2 linked regions of the Idiomarina loihiensis L2TR genome follow. The protein of the gene in region 1 interacts with the protein of each later gene in a pairwise test. Links are inferred from orthologs where the notes say so. Each region holds a gene or a part of one and is shown in the gene's direction. Other genes may lie near its edges.

The links. The genes of interacting proteins can lie anywhere in the genome.
Region 2: the proteins of trkA (region 1) and ptsN interact in binary tests that used the Escherichia coli proteins (3 or more experiments, as listed by UniProt). The link is inferred for Idiomarina loihiensis L2TR from one-to-one orthologs.

What each region holds. Positions count from the first base shown.
Region 1 is NC_006512.1:12,940-20,998, reverse strand. The notes cover bases 217-3,215. They hold trkA (Trk system potassium transporter TrkA), read left to right. Parts: upstream 217-1,027; coding sequence 1,028-2,404; downstream 2,405-3,215. Other genes in these bases: pepQ (Xaa-Pro dipeptidase), read right to left, coding at 3,011-3,215; IL_RS00085 (YigZ family protein), read right to left, coding at 2,401-3,018; rsmB (16S rRNA (cytosine(967)-C(5))-methyltransferase RsmB), read left to right, coding at 217-1,031. Also shown: more of rsmB, read left to right, coding at 1-216; more of pepQ, read right to left, coding at 3,216-4,369; IL_RS00075 (transglycosylase SLT domain-containing protein), read right to left, coding at 4,381-6,330; fatty acid oxidation complex subunit alpha FadB, read left to right, coding at 6,466-8,059. UniProt on the Escherichia coli protein: Part of the constitutive potassium transport systems TrkG and TrkH. May regulate the transport activity of TrkG and TrkH systems. Binds to NAD(+) and NADH.
Region 2 is NC_006512.1:409,281-415,776, reverse strand. What follows is about bases 1-2,944. They hold ptsN (PTS IIA-like nitrogen regulatory protein PtsN), read left to right. Parts: upstream 1-1,209; coding sequence 1,210-1,680; downstream 1,681-2,944. Other genes in these bases: mgtE (magnesium transporter), read left to right, coding at 2,793-2,944; IL_RS02000 (HPr family phosphocarrier protein), read left to right, coding at 2,515-2,790; rapZ (RNase adapter RapZ), read left to right, coding at 1,671-2,522; hpf (ribosome hibernation promoting factor), read left to right, coding at 919-1,206; IL_RS02020 (RNA polymerase factor sigma-54), read left to right, coding at 1-891. Also shown: more of mgtE, read left to right, coding at 2,945-4,154; metalloprotease PmbA, read right to left, coding at 4,167-5,513; ribosome biogenesis factor YjgA, read left to right, coding at 5,568-6,083; metalloprotease TldD, read right to left, coding at 6,099-6,496. UniProt on the Escherichia coli protein: Seems to have a role in regulating nitrogen assimilation.

The sequences.
Region 1 (8,059 bases):
TTCGTATTAAAGACCACGCTGCCGTTAGCGCCACAGTAGAAGCAGCGCGTATTCTGGGCAAACGTAATCACAAAGGTCTGGTAAACGGTATACTGCGTCAATTACTGCGCGAAGCGCCTGCGACAGATGAGTCACAGCAGCGCGAGCTACCTGTTGACGCGATGCAAAATCATCCGCGCTGGTTGTTTGAAGCAATTCAGGCAGACCACCCACAACAAGCCAGCGACATTCTCATTGAGAACAACGCACACCCGCCCATGTGGTTACGTGTGAATCGTCGTTTTTTCAATCGCGATGACTATTTAAGACAACTGGAAGACAGCGGTATTGCCGCCGAAGGCGATACTCTGGCTGGCGATGCGATTCGTCTGCATTCGCCTGTTCCGGTTGAACGGCTTCCGGGGTTTGACCGGGGCCACGCATCGGTACAGGACCGTTCGGCCCAGTTAGCTGCGGATTACCTGAACGTAAAAGCTTCCCACCGCGTACTCGATTGTTGCGCCGCTCCGGGAGGCAAACTGCTGCATTTACTAGAGCGAAACGACTTTGAGCAACCGGTTCAGGCTATTGATATTGATGCTAAACGTCTTGAGCGAGTCGACGAAAATCTGGAGCGCGCCGGTTTAAGTGCCGTAGTTCATTGCGCCGATGTTGCAGAAACTGAAGACTGGTGGGACGGCGAACAGTTTGACCGCATACTTTTGGATGCTCCATGTTCGGCAACAGGCGTAATACGCCGCCACCCCGATATCAAGTGGCTGCGTCGCGCTGAGGACATTAATGAGCTCGCGCAATTGCAAAGTCAGATACTAAATTCGCTTTGGCCTTTACTTAAAAACGGCGGAGAACTGCTTTACGCAACCTGCTCTATTCTAAGCAAGGAAAACCAAACTCAAATTGAGTCTTTTCTAAAACAGCAATCGAGTGCTAGTCTGATACCTATTGATGAAAAGCAGAAAACTCTGCAACTGCTCCCGGGTGAACGTAACGGGGATGGTTTCTTTTACGCGAGATTGAAAAAAGTCGAATGAAAATTATCATACTCGGTGTTGGCCAGGTCGGCGGCACATTAGCAGAAAATCTGGTTGGCGAACGTAACGATATCACCATAGTTGATACCAACAACGATTTACTGGACGATTTGCAGGATAAGTATGACCTGCGGGTCGTCGTTGGTAACGGAGCGCACCCTGATGTTTTACGTCGCGCGGGTGCCGACGATGCCGACTTGCTTATTGCAGTAACCAGCAGCGACGAAACTAATATGATTGCCTGTCAGGTTGCTTACTCGATATTTAATACGCCAAAGAAAATAGCCAGAATTCGCTCTGAAGAATACATCCGCTATAAAGATCAGCTTTTTCATAATCAGGATGCCCCAGTTGACCACATTATTTCACCGGAACAACTGGTAACCAGCTATATTCGCCGACTTATTGATTACCCCGGCGCACTGCAAGTGATGGAGTTCGCCAACGGACGAGCCAGCTTGGTCGCGGTAAAGGCGTACTACGGCGGGAAGCTCGTTGGCCATGCTATCTCAACACTGCGGGAACATATTCCCAATATCGACACCCGGGTTGCGGCTATTTATCGTCAGGGTAAGCCTATACGCCCTACCGGAACCACAATCATCGAAGCCGATGATGAAGTTTTCTTCATTGCCGACACCCGCCACATTAGTACCGTAATGCAGGAACTGCAAAAGCTGGAAGACAAATACCGCAGAATAATGATTGTTGGTGGCGGGAACATTGGTGCCGGCCTGGCGAAACAACTGGAAGTTGATCACCGGGTTAAGCTAATAGAGCGTTCAGAAACCCGCGCGGAAGAGCTTTCGCAAAGCCTTGAGCATACCTTAATTTTCCGCGGTGACGCGTCCGACCAAAAGTTGCTGGAAGAAGAGCACGTTGAAGATATCGACGTATTTATTGCGGTTACCAACGACGACGAAGCGAACATTATGTCAGCCATGCTGGCTAAACGTATGGGCGCCCGTAAAACTATGGTGCTCATTCAGCGTAGCGCCTATGTTGACTTGGTGCAGGGAGGCGAAATTGATATTGCCATTTCACCGCAACGTGCGACTGTTTCAGCTCTACTAACTCACGTACGCCGTGGCGATATTGTTAACGTTTACTCACTACGAAAAGGGGCCGCCGAAGCTATTGAGGCAATTGCACATGGTGATGAAGACACGTCCCGAGTGGTGGGTAAAGCCATTAAAGATATCAAGCTTCCGCCGGGAACCACCATTGGTGCGGTTGTCCGGGGACAAGAAGTGCTTATGGCGCACAGTGAAACCATCATTCACTCCGACGACCACGTGATTCTTTTCTTGCTGGATAAAAAGTACATTGATCAGGTTGAAAAAGTCTTCCAGCCAAGTGCTATGTTCTTTTAGTCCAGTTCTTTTAACTGCACCCGGCCACGGGTGGCAGCTTGTAGCTTCTTCTGCAGCGCCCCAACATTCACGGGGCGTAGCAACACCTTAAGCCGCACACTTTCCTCGTACTCCGAAGATTCCGTTTCAGCATTGGCCTCAAGCAAAAGCGGTTCAACATCGCCCTGGTCGGTATAAGCAAAATTTAACTGAAAGCGTTGTTTAAAAACCCTTTGCTCTTTTTCAAGCTCAGCTAATGCGGCGACTGTCGCGTCGGTATAGGCTCGCTGAAGTCCGCCCGTTCCCAATTTCACCCCACCAAAATATCGCACGACTATAGCGGTAACCTCGCCGACGCCGCTATTTTGTAGCGCCATAAGCATAGGTCGCCCCGCTGTTCCCGAGGGTTCTCCGTCGTCGCTGTAAGCCATACTCTGGCTGTTATTAGGTGCTGAAAAAAGCGACGCAGAGCAATAGTGAGAGGCCTTAGGCCAGCGCTTTTTTATCACGGCCAGAAACTCTGATGCGCTGTCGACGTTTGCTGTATGTGCCAGGCACGCAATAAAGCGGCTGCCTTTAACTTCTATTTCGACTTCCGTTTCCGAAGCCGGAATGTCGTAATCCTGATCATGCAAGACGGGTAACCTTTTTCACGTAAGCATCTAATGCAGTTTGGCGTGTAAGGTTATCATTTCGCTCGCGGTAAACCACAATATTATCCTCGATTCGCACTCCACCAAAGGGTTTAAACTCATCCACTCTGCGCCAGTTAATTAAATGCTTATTGCGTGAATTCGCTAATTTCTGCAGCAAAGGCTCAATAAAGTAGATTCCGGGTTCAATGGTATAAACCTGCCGAGGCTCTACGGTACGAGTGGTTTTTAGCGTAAGATGACCGCTGGGAGGAGCTATTGGCGTACCCCTTTCATCAGCCTGCGCAGCGCCAACGTCGTGCACCTGCAAGCCCAGAGGATGACCTAAACCATGCGGAAGAAATACCGTGGTTATGCCGTCTTCAATCATTTGTTCAGGACTGCAACTGACAAAACCAAAAGCAAAAAGTACATTAGCAATTTGTTCATGAGCCAACTGGTGCAGCGCCGGGAATTCAACGCCCGGCTTCATTTTATCAATTAAAGCCAATGTAATTTGGTCAAGCGCGGCTATCAGCTCTTCGTATTCATTGTGTTGTTTAGACCAAGTACGACTAATGTCAGCGGCATAACCGCAAACCTCAGCGCCTGCATCAACCAGCATCGACTTGAGTGAGCCTGAAGCTTTCTTATCAGGCATCCAGTGATGCAAAACACTGGCGTTTTCATTTTGCCCAATAATGTGATTATAAGGCACTTCATTCTGCCCTTGACGAGTAGCCGCCATATATTTCAACAGACAATCGAACTCCGAGGCGCCGTTAAAAAAGGCGTCAGCGGCCGCAACATGGCCTTCAGCCGCTATATGGTTTGCCTGAGTTAAACAGGCAATTTCATAGTCGGTTTTAAACAAGCGATGATAATGAAAAAAGTGAAGAACAGGATCTGGGTTTATATTCTCAAAACCCAGAGCCTTGGCAACCTCAATATGTTCACCAAGGTAAGCCGCGCTTTTCTTATCGTAAGGGAGTAGTTTTTCAATGGCCTCTGGCGAGCTGATGTGTTCCACGTGGAACTCTTCTAACCAAGGAGCTCCCTCGAGGCTTGCTGTCGTGTGCCAAAAATCTGGAGAACTTAATAGAACTAAGGTTGGCCGGGTGTTCGGCTTTAAAATAACCCAGGCATTAGCCAACTGAGTTTCCGGACACCAAGCCTTAAAGTGAGGGTTCGCACGAAACGGATAGTTCATATCATCCAAAAACCAACGTTTTTGCTGGCCCGAATGAATGGCAACTAAATCTAAATTTTCTCGTTTAAAAAGTCGTTCAGCACGAGTCTGAAGCTGCTTTATATGGTCAGGAAACAACGGCCACAAATCTGCTGTCGCAGTCATATTGGATCGCCTTATTCAGTATCAACAATTGTCATATCAACAACTTGCTCAAACAAATTATCCTCGTTACCACCCAACATCCTATAAATTTGCTGATAACTCAATACTGCTTTTACATAATCTCTGGTTTCATGGTACGGAATGGTTTCGACCCACACATCGGCAGCAACAGGCTCGTCAGGTAACCACTCTTTAACTCGATAGTAGCCTGCATTATAGCTTGCCGTAGCTAATAACCAATTATTCTCAAAGCGGTGTTTCAATCGACTTAAATAGTCCGTGCCCAGACGCACATTGACGGCAGGGTCATTCAACCGCCGCCAGCTATTATTCTTAGTATCCAGTTGCTTTGCAGTACCAGGCAGAATCTGCATTAGTCCCCTTGCACCAGCACTTGAATACGCGTCGTGCCGAAAGTTACTTTCCCGGCGCGTAATGGCTAAAGCCCAGCTCTCATCTATTCCTGCGGCTTGTGACGCCCGCCCTAGTATATCCTTGTAGGCTAAGGGAAAACGAATGCCCACAGCGTCAAAGTGCCCTATTTGCGCTAAGGTCCATATCGCCTGATCGTGCCATCCCCATTCGCTCGCCAGATATGCCGCAACTTTCTGCTCTTCGCCATCAAGCTGTGTTAATAAATGGTTCCATTCGCGCCGGGCGTCGACCCAACGCTCCAATTGAATCAATTCGTATGCACGTTGCACGCTAGGATGATTACGAATTTGCTCAAGCTGAACAACACTGACTTCAAGTTTCTCTTGTTCAAGGCTCACCGGCTTCTGCAACCGCGCTGCCGCCAGAAAACCGTAGTAATGCCGTTCGTCGGCTAAATCTTCGTACAGTTCCTGTGCGGCCAAAGCGTTACCGGTTATCTCCTGTGAGCGAGCCAGCCAGTAACGCCATTGATTACCCTGCCGAATGGCAACCGGCAAACTTTGAATCGCGTCTCTCAGGCCCTCGTAATCTTTGTCCTTAAGGTAAATAGCCAAACGCCACTGTAAAACTCGTTCATTTAGCGCGTTTACCGGGACGCGATCATGCCAGACACGAGCTTCGGGATGAGAGTTTAAGCTTAACGCAACAGCAAATTCTTCGGCGATGCGGCCCTCTTGCTGTTCAGTAAAGGGCAATTGTGAACTCAGCTTTTTATAGCTTCGCAGAGCAATGTTTTCATCACGCCAAACCAGCTTGGTTAAAGCATAGGTAACTATTTGTGCCTCTTTTCCAGGATAGCGCCCCTTGTACCAAGAGTCGTCCTCTATAGCGGCGGGTGAATACCTCACCTTGTGATAAAACTCACCCAGATACTGCTGTAACTCAGGCAATAAACCAGTTAAATACGGGAGCAGAGTCGGGTTACCATGCTCAGCAGCCAACTCCAGTCGTTCCCAAACTTTGTCTTCGGTACGGCCACCCAATTCTTGCCATTCGTCCAAAATGGGGTCGCAAGCCGAAGGAAGCGAAAACCCATGCTTCCAGATAGCATCAACCTGACGCCTGAAAGGCCCGTCGTCCAGACCCTTTTCACGCTGCGACTCAATAAATTGACAACGGTGAGTTAAGGTTCCCGGATACCGGAAGTCCCGAATAAAACGAGAATACTCCTCCTGCCCTGCCAAATAAGTAAGCCAGGGCTGTCTTAATTGCCAGTCGAGGGGCGTCTTTTCATACTTATCGAGAAAAGCCAGAACGCGGTCTTCATTGGCCAGGTATCCAATTTGCTCAAGTCGAGCCAATTCCAAGTACGGTAGCAAAGGGTAATCTTTCAGCTTTTTAAGTAATAGCCGATACTCACCCAGGCGACCACGCTTAGCCGCATACTCTGCTTTTTTGAATAGCTCACGCTGCTGCTCCCGTTGCTTTGCATCAACAGGTTCAGACTGAACCGCACCAATGCTTAACAGGGACAACACGAAAAACAATGGCGCACTGTAACGTATGATAAACGACTGCTTTTTCATTAATTCAAACGCATGTTTAAATAACCGTTGAAAAATTGGCGTATTCGCGCCAAACTCTGTCTACCTTAACCCAAAGCTATAGCAGAATCAGTTTCTTTATAGCAACAAATTAATGGAAGTCGTGGGAGACCCAAGATGATCTATCAAGGTGAAAGCATTCGGGTCGATTTTATCGAACCAGGTTTCGCAGAATTACAATTTGATGCGAAAGGCTCGGTTAATAAATTCGACCAGGCTACATTAGAAGAATTCAGTGAAGCACTGACAAAATTACAGAACACTGACGATTTACGTGGCGTTATTGTTACCAGCAGCAAATCGACCTTTATTGTCGGCGCTGACATTACCGAGTTCCTGACGCTATTCTCTGATCAGGAAAAAACCCGCAGCTGGGTGGCAAAAGCCTCACGCGTGTTTGATCAATTAGAAGACCTGCCAGTTCCAACCGTTGGAGCCGTAACCGGATTCGCACTGGGCGGCGGTTGTGAAGCATTGTTAGCCTGTGACTACCGTGTTGCGGACACCACAGCAACTATCGGCCTGCCAGAAGTTAAACTGGGTCTTATCCCGGGCTTTGGCGGCACCATGCGTTTACCTCGCGTGATTGGTCCGGACAACGCGCTTGAGTGGATAACCACAGGTAAAAACAACAAAGCCCTTGATGCGCTGAAAGTTGGTGCTGTGGATGCGGTTGTTGAACCGGAAAACCTGACTAAAGCCGCACTCAACTTAGCTAAAGCCGCAGCAGCCGGTCAGCAGGACTGGAAAGCGAAGCGTCAGCCTAAGTTAGAGCCGCTGAAAGCTAACGACACCGAGCTGATGATGACGCTGGTTACCGCCAAAGGCATGATTGCAGCGAAGGCCGGTAAGCACTATCCGGCACCGCACAAAGCGTTAGAAGCCATTGAAAACGGTGCCCGCGAGCATCGTGAAGGCGCGCTAACAGCTGAAAACAACGCGTTTTTCGACCTCACCCAAACCGAGGCTTGTCAGGCTCAGGTTGGTATCTTCCTGGCGGATCAGGCAGTTAAAGGTAAGTCGAAAAAATACGCTAAAGCTGCAACCAAAGAAATTAAGACAGCAGGTGTTTTAGGTGCCGGCATTATGGGCGGCGGTATCGCTTACCAGTCAGCGCTTAAAGGCGTACCGGCTGTTATGAAAGACATTAAGCAAGACGCTTTAGACTTAGGCATGAAAGAAGCCGGCAAGATCCTGAAAAAAGGTGTTGAGCGCGGTAAGGTAAACAACGAGAAGATGATTAAAATCTTGTCTTCTATTACGCCTACGTTGCTGAATGACGCAGTCAAAGACGTCGATATTGTCGTAGAAGCCGTTGTCGAAAACCCGAAAGTTAAAGGCTCGGTGCTGGCTGAAATTGAAGGCGTAATTGGCGATGATGCCATTTTGACTTCAAATACCTCGACCATTTCTATTACTGAACTGGCTAAGAACCTGAAGCGCCCTGAGAAATTCTGCGGAATGCACTTTTTCAACCCGGTACACAAAATGCCATTGGTTGAAATTATCCGTGGCGAGAAAACCTCAGATGACACCGTTAATGCGGTAGTCGCCTATGCGCTTAAACTTGGCAAAACCCCTATCGTTGTTAACGACTGCCCTGGCTTCTTAGTTAACCGCGTATTGTTCCCTTACCTGGCAGGCTTTGCCGGTATGGTTGATGAAGGCGTCGATTTCGTCGGCATCGACAAGGTTATGGAGAAGCAGTTCG
Region 2 (6,496 bases), 400 kb from region 1 along the record:
ATTCAGCATTTCGACCCAATTGGTGTCGGCGCACGCAGCGTCAGTGAATGCCTTGCCATTCAATTACGTCAACTAAGCGACGACACTGAATACAAGCAGGTTGCTCTATGCTTAGTGACTGAACATATGGACTTACTTGGCAGTCGCGATTTTCGCACCATTCAGCGTAAACTGAAGCTATCGGAAGACGATTTACGTCAGACTATGCGGTTAATTCAACAGTTGCACCCGCACCCGGGCGAGCAAGTTGCGCAGCAACCCGTTGAATATGTTATTCCCGATGTGGCCGTTACTAAAAAAAATGGTCGTTGGATGGTCGAATTAAACCCGGACAGCGTACCTAAACTAAAAGTGAACGAAGAATACGCGGCCTTGAGTAAAGCAACAAAGTCAGTAGCCGACAGCCAGTACATAAAAAACCATACGCAAGAAGCGCGCTGGTTCATAAAAAGCCTGGAGAGCAGAAACGATACGCTGCTGAAAGTGGCCAATTGCATAGTACAGCGCCAGCAGGGCTTTTTTGAGCATGGTGAAGAAGCTATGAAGCCAATGGTTCTGAACGATGTTGCTGAAGCCGTGGATATGCATGAAAGCACAATTTCACGCGTAACGACACAAAAATACTTACACTGCCCAAGTGGCGTATTTGAGTTGAAATATTTTTTCTCAAGTCATGTCAGTACAGAGGGCGGTGGCGAGTGTTCAAGCACGGCAATACGTGCTTTAATTAAGAAGATGGTCGCTGCTGAAAATCGCAGTAAACCGTTAAGTGACAGTAAGATTGCTGAACTGATAGCCGAACAAGGTATCCAAGTAGCAAGAAGGACAATTGCGAAGTATCGGGAATCGTTAAACATTCCATCATCGAGCCAACGCAAAAGTCTTTTGTAACTTTGTTAACTGCAGAAGGAAGACGTTATGCAAATTAATTTGACCGGTCATCACATCGATATTACCGAAGCTCTGCGTGACTACGTGGACACAAAATTTGCCAAGCTGGAAAGACATTTTGACCATATAACTAATGTTCACGTCATCCTAAATGTTGAAAAAACGATTCAAAAAGCGGAAGCTACGCTGCACGTGAATGGCGGTGAGCTTTTCGCCGACGCAAAACACGAAGATATGTACGCGGCCATCGACGGTTTAATTAATAAACTGGACCGTCAGGTGATTAAACACAAAGAGAAAATGAAACAACATTAATCCATGCAACTGAGTGAATTGTTAAGCCCCGACTGCACCAAGTGTGCAGTCGAGGGCGCAAGTAAAAAGCGACTACTTGAAACCATTAGTCAAATCGTAGCCCCTAAGCTGTCTGGCATTACCCGTCATGACATTTTTGAGAGCCTGTTAAACCGTGAGCGTTTAGGCAGTACGGGAATTGGCTTAGGTATCGCAATTCCTCATGGCCGCTTACCTAATGCGAATCATCCGGTAGCGGTATTACTGACCTTAGACGAACCTATCGAATTCGATTCTATTGACAACCAACCTGTCGATATTATCTTCGCGCTTCTGGTGCCGGAGTCAGAGCACGAGAACCATCTACAAACATTGGCCACAGTGGCCAGAAGAATGAACGACAAAGACTGTACTCGCGCACTGCGCCACGCAGATTCTGATAAGGCGTTATATCAATTATTTGTGGGCGAAGGTGAACAGTCGCCATGCAACTGATCATTGTTAGTGGTCGCTCCGGCTCAGGTAAGACAATTGCCTTGCGCGTACTGGAGGACTTAGGCTTTTATTGTGTTGATAATTTACCAATAAGCCTGCTGCCAACTCTGGTGCATGCAGTCATAGAGCAGTATCAAAAAATAGCCATTAGCATTGATGTTCGCAACCTACCGGAGCACTCCGAAGAGCTGCTGGACTCTCTGAGCTTTTTGCCAAAAGGCGTTGAACCGGAAATTCTGTTTATTGACTCTGACGACAACACCTTACTAAAGCGTTTTGGCGAGACTCGTCGCCTGCATCCGTTATCGCAAAAAGAACTGCCTCTGCTAGAAGCGCTTCAGGCCGAACATAAAATGCTTGAACCCATTATGGAACGCGCAACCTGGCGCCTGGACAGCAGTGATTTATCGCTGCACCAATTAAGCGAACAGGTCACTGAGCGGGTGCTGGGACGAGCGGATAAAAAGCTGATTATTGTGTTTCAGTCTTTTGGCTTTAAATATGGTTTACCCAAAGACGCTGACTTTGTCTTTGATGCGCGCATTTTACCTAATCCGCACTGGCAACCCGAGCTTAAGCTGCTTACCGGTCTGGATACCGACGTGCAGATTTTCTTTCGTCAGGAACCTTTGGTGACTAAATTTATTTATCAGCTAGAAAACTTTCTTGATACCTGGTTGCCACACTTCCAGCGCAGCAATCGAAGCTACCTGACCATAGCTACCGGTTGTACCGGTGGTCAGCACCGCTCGGTTTATATTTCTCAGCAGTTAGCCGAGCGTTTTGAACAGAAAGCTGTAAAAGTTCAGGTAAGACACCGGGAACTGAAAACCCATGGATAAAGTTTGCAGAAAGCTAATTATTCGCAATAAACTAGGCTTGCACGCACGTGCGGCAACAAAGTTAGCGCAATTAACGCAGGAATTTGAGTCAGACATTACTGTCACTCAGGGTGAGCAATGCGTTAACGCTGCCAGCGTTATGTGCCTGATGCTACTGGCCAGTCAACAGGGTAAAACTGTTGAAGTCTGTGCCGAAGGAAAAGACGCACAAGCAGCACTGGATGCCGTTAGTGCTTTGTTTGAAGATCGCTTCGAGGAAGACGAGTAAGCATGATTGCAGAGCTTTCCGACAAAGAATATGCCATGCAGCGCATTCAGGAGGTTAACTCCGCGCTGTCCGATGGCATGTTCGTTGCTGCACGCCGTATGCTGCATAATATGCCGGCATGCGACGTGGCATTGCTGTTGGAATCCTCACCCCCCAAAAGCCGTTCCATTGTCTGGAAACTGGTTGACGTAGATGAACACGGCGAGATTCTTGAAGAACTGAACGAAGAGGTTCAGAAAGACATTATTCGTCAAATGGCGCCGGAGAATCTTGCGGCGGCCACCGAAGGCATGGACACCGATGACCTTGCCTACGTTCTGCGGGGCTTACCTGAGCCAGTCTATCAGCAAGTTCTGAAGTCCATGGACGAAAGCGACCGGGAACGTGCGGAAACCGCGCTCTCATATGCCGAAGACAGCGCCGGTGGTATCATGAACACCGATACCATCACCTTGCGCTCGGACGTCACTATTGATGTTGTGTTGCGTTATTTACGCCTTAAAGGTGAGCTGCCCGAAGCCACCGATAAACTCTACGTCGTGGATCGCCATGAAAAACTCATTGGCGAAATTACTTTAACCCAGTTGTTAACTATTGATCCCAGCCGTCGCATTGACGAAATTATGTCGGCCGACATTACCACCATCCCCGTGACTATGGATGAAACGGAAGTCGCAAAACTGTTCGAGCGTCATGACTGGGTATCTGCGCCGGTCGTCGACAATGAGCAGCAGCTGGTAGGTCGTATTACCATCGATGACGTGGTCGATATTATCCGCGAAGAAGCCCAACACTCCATGTTGAGTATGGCGGGTCTGGAAGATGACGAAGATACCTTCGCTCCGGTATTAAAAAGTACCCGCCGCCGTACCGTATGGTTGGCGGTAAACTTAGTTACTGCCTTACTGGCTGCCATGGTCAGCTCATTATTTGAAGACATACTGGCACAAATGGCTGTACTGGCTATTTTAAACACCATTGTACCCAGTATGGGCGGCATAGCCGGTAGCCAGACATTAACTCTGGTCATACGAGGTATGGCTCTGGGTCACATCGGCACCAGTAACTCCCGATGGCTTATCGGTAAAGAGCTGGCTATTGGTTTCTTAAACGGCATTATCTGGTCGGTACTGATTGCGGCAGTCGTCGCACTGTGGAAGCAAGACTGGCTGGTTGGCGGTATTATTGCCTTTGCCATGATGATGAACCTAGTCGCAGCCGCTTTAGCCGGTGCGACCATTCCGCTGGTTCTTAAGCGCTTTAATATTGACCCCGCGCTGGCTGGCGGGGTCATTCTGACCACTGTCACTGACGTGGTCGGTATCTTTGCCTTCCTTGGCTCAGCAACCTTGTTACTGTCTTAGAGACCTGGCTTTTTAATTGCCGGCAATACTCATTTGCTCTAATAACACTGAGCCGGTATGCAGCGCATGGCGTTCGTCGGTGTCATTCCCTATGGCAACAATGTTCGCCAGCATGTCTTTTAAGTTACCGGCAATGGTCACTTCTTCTACCGGATACTGAATTTCACCGTTCTCAACCCAGAAGCCGGCCGCTCCACGTGAGTAATCACCGTTGACCATATTTACGCCCTGCCCCATCAATTCGGTTACCAGCAAGCCCGTACCCATTTTTTTGCATAACTGCGCTAACGAGTTGTCCTGCTGTGTCACTCGCCAGTTGTGGATACCACCTGCGTGACCCGTAGGCTGCATATCCAGTTTGCGTGCAGCATAGCTGGTTAACAGATAGGTTTGCAGCACCCCGTCGGTAATGATTTCTCTATCCTTCGTCGCCAAACCTTCTGCATCGAACGGCGAGCTCGCCAGGCCACCGATAATATGCGGTTTTTCCTGAATGCTCAGCCATTCTGGCAGCACCGGCTTGCCTAAATGGTCGAGCAGAAAACTGGATTTGCGGTACAAATTGCCACCGCTTATAGCACTGACCATATGACCAAACAAACTCCCTGCCACATCAGCCCGGAAAATAACCGGTACTTTAGCTGTTGGTACTTTGCGTGCACCCAAGCGCGACAAGGTTTCTGCGGCGGCCTCTTCGGCAACACTCTCGGCAGATTTTAATTCGTGCATTTTGCGGGCAACAGAATAACTCATGTCGCGCTGCATTTTGTCGCCCTCTTTGGCTATCAGAACGCAACTAAGGTTATGTCGCGACTGTAAGTAACCGCCAATAAAACCGTGACTATTCCCATAAACACGAAAACCCGTGTGGCTGCCGTAATGCGCGCCGTCTGAGTTAACAATGCGCTCATCCAGGTTCAGCGCGTGTTTCTCACAAGCCAGTGCCTGCTTTATGGCATACTCTGCGCTCTGGTCACCCGGATGACACAAGTCTAAATCCGGTACATCGGTCGCCATTAATTCGGCCGGAGCCAAACCATTGTATGGATCCGGAGAGGTAAAACGGGCAATATCACAAGCCTTGTCGACGGCAGCGCTAATGGCCTGTTCCGACAGGTCTGTAGTCGATGCCGAACCTTTCTGGTTGCCTCTATAAACGCTAATGCCCAGCGCCCCATCCTGATTAAACTCGACGGTTTCGACTTCGCCCAGGCGGGTCCCGACCGAAATACCGGAGCTGTGACTGATTGAGCATTCAGCAGAACTGACGCCTTTTGCTTCAGCCAGTCGCAGTGCTTCTTTAACAGCACTCTCTACCTGCTTCATTTGAACCTGTAAGTCACTCAGTTGTACTATCAAAAAACTCTCCTCACTGCTAAACTGACGGCTTTGTAGCGCTAATGAATCGAACTTATGCCGAAACGCCCAGCCGAAAATCCTGAACAATCTGACGACTTCGTCAGCAAGTCCCAAAAAAAACGCGAAATGGCTGAACGCCAGGAGCTAGGGACTCAACTTGTCAATTTAACTGACAGCCAGTTAGCAAAAATGCCACTGGATGATGAGCTGCGCGATGCCGTTTTACTTGCCCGTAAAATTCGTAACAAGCACGAAGGCTACCGACGCCAGCTTCAATTTATTGGCAAGCTCATGCGCTTACGTGACATAGCGCCTATTGAGCAAGCCTTAAATAACTTAAAAAATGCGCATCAGCAGCAAACATCCATTTTTCACGAGATTGAAACAACTCGCGATAAACTGCTGCATGAAGGCGACGATGCTCTACAAGAATTCATTGAAGAGCACCCTCATGCTGACCGCCAAAAATTGCGTCAGCTTATTCGTCTTGCCGAAAAACAGCGGGCTGAACAAAAACCGCCTGTCGCTGCCCGTCAGCTGTTTGTTTATTTACGTGAACTGCTCGGTTAATACCGGGCAACTCACTTATTCGGTACCGCCAACCGTCATTGAATCCAGTTTCAGCGTCGGTTGCCCAACACCTACGGGTAGACTCTGCCCGTCTTTGCCGCAAACACCAACACCTTCGTCCAGCGACAGGTCGTTACCCACCATAGACACCTGAGCCATAGCTTCTGGTCCGTTACCAATAAGTGTTGCACCCTTTATCGGTGTGGTAATTTTACCGTCTTCAATTAAATAAGCTTCAGATGCTGAGAACACAAACTGTCCGGAAGTAATATCGACCTGACCACCGGCAAATTGCGGTGCGTAAATACCCTTTTTCACGCTGCCAATGATGTCTCCCGGACTACTTTCTCCGGCGAGCATATACGTATTGGTCATTCGCGGCATAGGTAAGTGAGCGAAACTTTCACGGCGAC